Regions from separate parts of the Abyssisolibacter sp. ZYX002 genome, predicted to be linked through region 1. Evidence: riboswitches for the same ligand, from Rfam matches in the RefSeq annotation. Region 1 holds a riboswitch; the other holds the start of a gene.
The links. Region 1 has a riboswitch for cobalamin ahead of P3X86_RS04675 (ECF transporter S component). Riboswitches for the same ligand answer to the same signal wherever they lie in the genome.

Region 1 (4,884 bases):
TATTTTTGGATAGATGAATTTATTGTATAAAACACCTATTTCTTCGATTGTAAGGAAATAGGTGTTTTTACATATTGTAATCCTACAAAAGCACATTCAATAATATATAAAGTTGAATTGAAGTAAAAAATTATGTCGAATAATAACGAATTTGCAGTTTCATAATTCAAGTATTTTGTTATAATGAATATAAGAACGACGATTAATATAATAGAATAATTAGAATCTATAGTAGTACTACATCATGGAAGGGGACATAAAAATGAAAGTTGCTGATAATAGATTTGAAGAAAAATATATTGAAAGAATAAAAAAATTTCCTAATCAAATTTTAGATGAACATGAATATGCTATTCAGCAAGGATTTTCATATTTTGCTTCTGATAAATATAAAGATAAATTTATTGGTAAACCACCAAAAGGTGTTAAGAAAAAGATGATAAGAGATGCTATTGCTGGGAAAGCACCGCTACTGGGTGTTTTTTCAAATATGTTAGGTACTATAAGAGGTATGATACAAAACTTCAAAGATGCAGAAGAATATGTAGTAGAGCTTGAGAAAACGGGACGTATAGTAGATGAAAGCTCAATATGTAGTGAATCAGTATGGCAGGAGTTACAAAAATATGCTTGGGATAAGCATAATGTCCTTATTGGGTTTACAGAAGTGCCAAGAGAGTATATTTTTAAGAGAAAGGCTTTATTATTTAAATATGCTATCGTTTGTATCCAAGAAATGAAAGAAGAAGCTATTAGTAAAGCACCTTTAATTGAAGCTAGCTATGAGGCATTGCGTGTGTATAACAGTTTAGGCAAAGCCACTAATGATATGACTAGATGGCTAAAAGAAAATTATGGGATTAAATGTATGGCTTGTTCACCTATGGGAGGGCTAGTAGATACTGTACCTTTAGCTCAAAAAGCAGGGCTAGGAGGAGTAGGGCATAATGGATTATTGATAACTCCACAATTTGGACCTAGACAAAGGATATCTGTGATATTTGTAAATAGACCCATATTTGATTTTACAGATAGCAAAGAACATTTATGGATTAATGAGTTTTGTAAAAATTGCAGGACATGTGAAAGAAAATGTGAGGCAAATGCGATTTATACTAATAAAATCAAAAATGATACTACAGGATTTGTTACTTCTATAGATAGAGAAAAGTGCTACCCCTATTTTTCAAAGACTGGAGGTTGTGGAGTGTGTATCAAAGTATGTCCTTTTTCAAAAGGTAATAGTAGCTATGAAAAAATAAAGGATAGATATTTTAGTAAGGAAAAAAAGTATATTAATTAAGGTATATTCTCAAAACAAAATGATTTAGTAAGCTTGTATACAGTCAACCTCCAGCAGTATAAAAAACACAAGAGGTCTACAGCATGAAAGATGGCTTGAGATACCTGTTTCGACAAAGAAATACAAATATTCTATGTATTCACAAAAAATAAGAAGTGTGTTATAATGAAGGTCGAACGTTTTTAGTGTAACTATGAGGAATTTAAATATAAATAAACTTAATGATAAGGTAAATATACTAACAGATAGAGTTGAAAACAAGAGATTAAATTGCAGATATAATAAACTGCTGAGTAATATATGTTATATAAATAAACTGAATATAAATGTATAGGTGCTAATATAATTATTAGATAATAGGGAAGCTAGGTGAAATTCCTACACGGGCCCGCCGCTGTAAATAGCTTATAGTGTTCATATACCACTGCCTTTTTGGTGGGAAGGTTGAATATCTTAGAAAGCTTAAGTCAGAAGACCTGCCTTAACATAGATTGCATGACTCTACGGGATCTAGAGGTAGTATAATCATATTAGATGATGTACATATCCCCACCGTTATTCGTAATGGTGTTTTTTATTTGGTTAAATTCCTAGGACATGCTTTCTAGTAGTATCTATAACATTAATAAATAAAAAATAAGAGGTGGATTATGAACGTCAAAAAAATTAGTATTATAGGGGTATTTATTGCTTTATCAATAGTGGGGTCATTTCTCCCAATACCATCACCAGCAGGGACTGTTGCATTTGATTCAATGCCTGCATTTATTGTTGCTGTTATAATAAATCCAATAATGGGCGGAGTTGTAGGTGTGATGGCACATTTGTTGTCAGCATTATTAAAAGGATTCCCGATGACAGCACTTGTACATTTATTAGTAGCTTGTATGATGTTTTTTACGGTCTTTGTATTTGGAATAATATATAATAAAAATTATAAAGTAGTTTCTGTAATAATAGGAACAGCATTGAATGGGCCTGTGAGTCTAGTACCATTTATATTTATATTTGATGTTAAATTCTTTTACGCAATGTTATTGCCTCTTACGGTAGCTTCATTATTAAACATTGTAGTAGCTGTATTGGTTATACCAAAATTAAAGGAGATAGTTACTAATGAATAGAGATTTAGTTAGTTTTGATATAGGTTTAAATAAAAAACTTGTAGTTACTACAGACTGTAGTGGTAGTTGTGGTATGCTTGAGTTTGATGATGTCAAGGTCAGTAATGAAGTAGTCGCTTACTTTACTGCTAGAGTTGCATTGATGGAACTTATGAGTACAAAGGCTGTCCCGATAGGGTATAGTGTGCTTAATCTCACATCCAAGAGCTATGAGCCTATTCACTTAGGTGTCAAGAGAGCTCTTAGAGAATGTAATATAACAGACCTTAAGAGTATAAGTAGCTCAGAAACTAACTTTATCATGAGACAAACAGCTATAGGGGTAACGTTTTTAGGTATACTAGACTGTTTTCATAAAGAAGATTATAAAGATGATATTGCATATGGTGTTTTTGGTAAGCCTTTAGTGGGCAATGAGGTTCTTGAGCAGATAGATGATGTATTATCTTTAGAAGATTTCAGTAAGATTTTAAAAGATGACGATATATTAGAAATAATACCTGTAGGCTCAAAAGGTATAAAAACAGAGTTTGAAGGGTATTTTGATAAAAAATTGATAGATAATAAAGCTATAGATATAATCAAATCAGCTGGTCCATCTACATGCATTATAGTAAGCTACAAATATGATAGTAATAAATGCTTAAAAGAAAGATATAAAGATTTGTTTTGTGATTTACAAATAATAAAATAGCCACAAATTGAAGTGAGTGTCAATTTACAAATGGACACTCTTTTTATTACAACATTTTGAAAGTTTAATACTTTTTTGTAATGTTTTGCGAATTATTTTTAAGAGAACGTAAAAATATAGTTAAATAAAAATAACTTTTATAGAAAATATTGACATGCAAAAAATCGCTTGGTAAAATTATTAATAACACCAACCAAATAATATACATTCCAATATACAAATCTTTATACTACTTGTACACATATTCAGATATATATCCTATAAAACCAGAGGGGTGATAAATTTGAAATATGAATGTAGTGATATCTTTATGATAAGGACACCGAGCTTACCTATTGAAAAATTTCTATGTTTACAAAATTCCGATAATGATATGAAGAAATTCATTACAGACAATAAGTTATATGATTTTATAAATGAAAGTTTACTATTTTCTAGTAGGTCTTTGCAGAAATCTTTAGACAAAGATATAAAAAAGAAAAAGAAGTTAAATAATTATAATCTTAGTCTTATTAAATATGTTACAAGAGCATCGACTAGACCAACTCCATATGGGTTACTTGCAAGTGTTGGATTGGGTAGATTTATGGATGCTAAAGATACTCAGATAATAATAGATAATGATAAATTTATAAGAGATGCTAATATAGATAATTATTGGATTTGTTGCATTATACAAGAACTAGAAAAGCAAGATGAGATTTTAACGAAATTAAACTTTAAGTTCAATACACTTTGTTATAAATATGGCGATAGGATGAAAAATCCTTACGATTCGAATTATGGTGTTATTAGCGGTAATGAAGAGTTTGTACAAGAGAATAATATTAAGCATTCTGCATTAGTTGATTTAGTTAAAAAATATTCAGAAAATTTTATAAATTTTGAAAAATTAAAACTCATCATTTCTCAAAAATACGAAGGAGTTCCAGATTCTTTGGTAACTAATACTTTAAAAAAGTTAGTTGAAAACGAATATTTACTATCAGATTTGAGAATCCCTGCTTACTGTGATGACTGCTTAGAACATGTTATACAAAAGTTAGAGGAGATAAAATATAATGGCGAGAAAATGTACAAGCTTAAAATATTAAAACAACAGATAGATAAATACATCAAGAGTGATAATTTCAAAGAAGGAGCAGTCGTAATACAGGATATAATTAAAGTCACAGAAAGTATAAGCAAATCAAAAGACTATTTAAAGGTAAATAGGGGATTAGTCTTTAAAGAAAACAATTTACCTTATGAACTAAAAGTGAAAATGGAGAGTTTCGTAGATGTATTAAGCGATATATCTGTAAATCAAAAAGTGTTTTCTAAGCTTGATAAATTCATTGATAAATTCTCAGAAAACTATGGTTTTGGGGTAGAAGTTCCATTAATTGAAATAATTGATGCTAATGGATTTGATGGATTATCATTAATTCAAAGCACTGACAAAAAGACTTTTGAAAAAGAAACAATGGTTAAAGGTATCATTGATAGAAAAATCTTATATGCACTAATGAAGAATGAGGAAGAGATTAACCTAAAAAAGTCTGATTTTGAAGACGTAATAAAAAAATATCCAATAAATAATCATGCTAAATCCTTTGACATCAACTTCTTTATAACGAAGGCAGATGGTGATTACAATATAACTGTTGGACCTAATATCGGAGCATCTAAGGGAGGCAATATGTTCCAAAGATTTGCAAACTGCTTTGATAAAGAAGATTTCAAAGAATACAACAAGATATATGAGAAAGAGAAGATGACCT
Region 2 (4,884 bases), on a different contig from region 1:
TTGCAATAACATTTCTTGTAGCTGGAATGCTGAGATATTTTCAGTTTTACATATGTGAAAATTGGTATGACTCTTATAAACGTAAATATTATCTATATCTTTAATGGCACTATAAACATAGTCTCTTTCTTTATTGCACCAATCTATAGTAACCTCTTCGTATTCTTTATCCTCAAGCAAAACGGGTACTGCCCTCAGTGATAAATAATTTAAACTCCAAGGTTCTTTATATTGGTATAACTTGTTTATAATCTGCTCATCTGCAATACAAAAACCCAATCTAAGACCTGGTACAGCATAAAATTTAGTCATTGACCTAAGTATAATCAATGGGTATTTTCTGTAATAATCAATTAAAGATTCTTTATTAGCAAAATCTATAAACGACTCATCCACAAACATTATTCCGTTTATTTCTTTTATAACTTTCAATATTTTTTCTAATTTATTTACTTCATTGTATGTTCCAGTAGGATTGTTAGGATTACAAAGCACAATGACATCTGGCTTAATTTTTTTTATATGATTAATCAAATCATCTTCATTTAATTTAAAATCATGTTTATCTAATACATACTCATGAATTTCTGATGAGCTAAGTTTAAACGCTCTCTTGTATTCGTTGAATGTTGGGTGAACTATTAGTACTTTCTTTGGTTTAAGTGCTCTTGCAAATAGATATATAAGTTCTATAGCTCCATTACCTAACGTTATATGATTCTCTTTAATATTGTAATGCTTTGCAATATGTTTAAATGCTGTGCTACCATCAATTTCTGGGTATTTGTGTAATTGTGATATACCACTAATTATCGCCTTTTCTAAATTTTTAGATATTCCTAGTGGGTTTATGTTGACACTAAAATCTATGACGTCTTTACTCTCACCATAATATCCTCCATGTTTATTCATCTGATTACCTACCTTCTCTATATTATAAACACTATAAATAAATACGCTAATATAAATGAACTGTACATTATTTTAACTGTTGATTTTATATCATGTGCTTGTAGATTTCTTTTTTTATCTCCTAATGTTGGTTTGTACAGTTTTTGCCCAAAATAAGTATTAGTGCCTCCAAGCTGTATATCTAAAAGGCCTGCTACTACCGCTTCAGGATATCCACAGTTTGGACTTTTGTGATTCCTTTTATCTCTTAATAGTATCTTCCATCCATCTTTTATATTGTATTTTAGTAATCCTCCACCTAATAGCATAAATATACTACCTATCCTTGCTGGCAGATAGTTTAAAACATCATCAAATCTAGCTGAAGCATACCCTATATCTTTATACGGCTGTTGTATGTATCCTACCATTGAATCGAGTGTGTTTACTGTTTTATAGATATATACTAATTGAACAGGGTATCCTATCATAAATCCTATAGCTATGTAAAGCAAAGGGGCAAGTATGCCATCTATTGTATTTTCAGCTACTGTCTCTATTGTGGCTCTTGTTATTTCTTCTTTAGTAAGACTACTTGTATCTCTGCCTACAAGGTAAGATATTTGAATTCTAGCTTTCTTTATATCATCACTTTTTAGTGTATTATATACTTTTAGTGCCTCTACATGAAGGCATCTTGACGCCAATGAAGTATATATAAAATATATAGACAAAATGATCTTCACATAATTATTAATTTTACCTGCAATATATAACATTAAACTCAGTATAGCCACTACTGTAGCTACACTTAATATTAGCAAAATAAAACCTCCTAATTTTTCTGATATTATCTTTTGCTTTCTTATCCTAGATTCTAAACTCCTAATCATTTTACCTATATAAATAATAGGATGTGGCCATCCGTTAGGATCACCTAATATCAAATCTAATATTACTGCTACTGTAAGCATTATTACGTTTTGCATACTATAGTCCCATGATACCTTTTATTTTGCTTATATCTAGATGATTTCTAACTAAATCAGCTAATTTATCATATTCTCTTTTTTTATATTCTTCATAGCTCATATCATTCTCTTTAAGCTCTAATCCTTTTTTACTAAGTAATTTTTTTATTATTGACTTTCTAAAATCATCATTTTCAAATATTCCATGTAGATATGTTCCTATTATATTTCCTGATTCATCAGTTGCTCCGTCAAATCTACCATCTTCTAGCTTAATAAATGGCGTTACTGCATCTAATAGCTCCGTTTGTCCCATATGGATTTCATAGCCACTTACTTTTGTATTTTTAAGTTCATCTCCTAATATTATATCTTTGTTAATTATCCCTGTAATTTGAACTGTCTCTTTACTATTTGTTATCACAGTTTTAGTTCTTAGTAGACCAAGTCCATTAATTTGCTTAGTGGTTGATTCCATATTTTCAGGATCACTTATTGTTTGTCCCAATATTTGATATCCTCCACATATACCTATTATAGGAACTCCTTTTTTGTGAAGTTTATATATAATTTTGTCAAAACCCGTATCATATAAATATCTCATATCTTTTATAGTATTTTTACTTCCCGGTATTATTAATAAATCAATATCATCAAAATCATTAGGATTTAGTATATATCTTACGTTTATGCCATGCTCTAATTCTAGTGGTGTAAAATCACTAAAATTAGATATATAAGGAAGCTTGATTACTCCTATATTGATATCTCCATTGCCTTTGTCTTTAAACCTCTCGGTCACGCTGTCTTCATCATCTATATTAAGATTCATATAAGGTATTACTCCTAAGCATGGGATACCTATTTTCTCCTCTATCATCTTTACTCCCGGCATTAGTATATCAACATTGCCTCTAAACTTGTTTATTACAAATCCTTTTATCCTCTTTTGTTCTTCTTCTGTCAAAAGCTTAATCGTTCCATATATTGATGCAAATACTCCCCCTCTATCTATGTCTCCAATCAGCAAAACTGGAGCATCGACCATTTCTGCCATACCCATGTTTACTATATCATTATCTCTTAGATTTATCTCTGCCGGACTACCTGCTCCTTCTATTACGATGGCATCATACTTTTCATCTAGCTTGTTATAAGCCTTCATGATACATTCTTTTAACTCTGATTTGTGGTTATAATAGTCAAACGAGTCCATATTTTTATAAACCTGTCCATTTACTATAACTTGACATCCAACATCACTAGAAGGCTTGAGTAGTATAGGATTCATTTCTACTGTTGGCTGTATGTTAGCTGCTTCTGCCTGTACAACTTGAGCTCTCCCCATTTCCTTGCCATCTTTTGTTACGAATGAATTCAATGCCATATTTTGCGACTTAAACGGTGCTATTTTGTATCCATCCTGAACTAATACTCTACATAAACCCGCTGTTAATAAGCTTTTGCCAACCGATGACCCTGTTCCTTGAAACATTATATTTTTTTTCACCTTTGTACACTCCAATTCTTATGTTTTATTTTTAAATGCAAAAAACACATATGGAAATTATGTGTTTTAATAATCGAATGTTAATATTAACACACTTCCCACCGAAGTAGTTACAATCCTCAATCAAAGGCAGGTTTCCTGACTCATAGATTTCTTTACTCTCTTTCCTTCCCAACATAGTCAGTGGTATTAAGATTTCATATCTATTTACAGTAGCGGGGGCTGTAGGGGTTTTTCACCTCTTTCCCTCTTAGCTCACTATTTATGAGCACCTTTGATATTATTTAATTTATATATATGATTATTATATCACTATATCAAACAATCTCAATAGTTGAAAGGATATATTTTTACTTTGTTAAACTAGCCAAACTCTTAGTATTAATACTTTAGTTTTTAATTGTAGTTATTTAGCTATATGGACTTAATCTACATTGTTCTACCATAACTAATATTTTTTCACACTAAATATATTACATAATATAATATAGTATAGTTTGATTTATCACCTTGTGTACATTCTACTATCCTCAAATTTCAGGATTTATTGTTATTCTTTTACTTAAAATGGTTAATATATTAAAATTTCTTGACTTTTATTTAGAATACATCTATAATAGATTTTAATAACTGAATATAATTTTGATTTCCTTATCAAGAGTGGTGGAGGGACTGGCCCTATGAAACCCGGCAACCTGTACGTTATGTACGAGGTGCTAAATCCTGCGAATAATTTCGAAAGATGAGGGAAGCGGTTTTTTTTAAAAAGCTTCTTTCTTCTTTTAGAAAGAAGCTTTTATTTTATTTATGACAAAGTCATTAAATTTCTAGACTGTAGTAAAAGCACAAGTCGGGGGCGTTCTAAAATTGAGTGGCAGAGCTTATTTAGAGATAAGTGAGCAACGGAAATTTTAGTAACAACTCAGAAATTGGGTTTTTGTCTAACTGTCTGTAGCTTCTTTCTTTTTAGGGAAGAAGCTTTTTATATTTAACTGGAGGTGCAATATGATAAAAATAAAAAATCTGACTAAAACATATACCAACAATTCTACTGTAACTACAGCTGTTGACGACATAAGTTTAGATATCAATGAAAATGAAATTTTCGGCATTATAGGTTTAAGTGGTGCTGGTAAATCTACTCTTATCAGGTTGATAAACAGATTAGAGGAAGCCACAAGTGGAACTATTCTCATTAACAATACTGATATAAACAGTATAAACAAAAAACAATTAAATGTTTTTAGAAAAAAAATAGGTATGATATTTCAACATTTTAATCTATTAAAATCAAGGACTGTTATCAAAAATATAGCATTTCCTCTTGAAATAGCTGGCTTTGATAAAGATACTATAAATAAACGGGCTAAAGAACTTTTACACTTAGTAGGTTTAAGTGATAAAGCTTTAAGTTATCCAAGCGAGTTAAGTGGAGGTCAAAAGCAAAGAGTTGCTATAGCTAGAGCTTTAGCCAATAACCCAGATATATTATTATGTGACGAAGCTACTAGT

Region 2: another riboswitch for cobalamin. It lies ahead of P3X86_RS10975 (cobyric acid synthase); the one in region 1 lies ahead of P3X86_RS04675 (ECF transporter S component).

Annotation. Positions count from the first base shown of each region.
Region 1 covers NZ_JARMXH010000001.1:1,030,159-1,035,042, reverse strand. The annotation lists gene P3X86_RS04680 (4Fe-4S dicluster domain-containing protein) at 263-1,303, shown strand; cobalamin riboswitch at 1,619-1,801, shown strand; gene P3X86_RS04675 (ECF transporter S component) at 1,954-2,427, shown strand; gene P3X86_RS04670 (hypothetical protein) at 2,420-3,121, shown strand; gene P3X86_RS04665 (lantibiotic dehydratase) at 3,405-4,884, shown strand, end outside.
Region 2 covers NZ_JARMXH010000003.1:197,008-201,891, reverse strand. The annotation lists gene cobD (threonine-phosphate decarboxylase CobD) at 1-912, opposite strand, end outside; gene cbiB (adenosylcobinamide-phosphate synthase CbiB) at 930-1,880, opposite strand; gene P3X86_RS10975 (cobyric acid synthase) at 1,882-3,357, opposite strand; cobalamin riboswitch at 3,484-3,663, opposite strand; SAM riboswitch class I at 4,021-4,121, shown strand; gene P3X86_RS10970 (methionine ABC transporter ATP-binding protein) at 4,378-4,884, shown strand, end outside.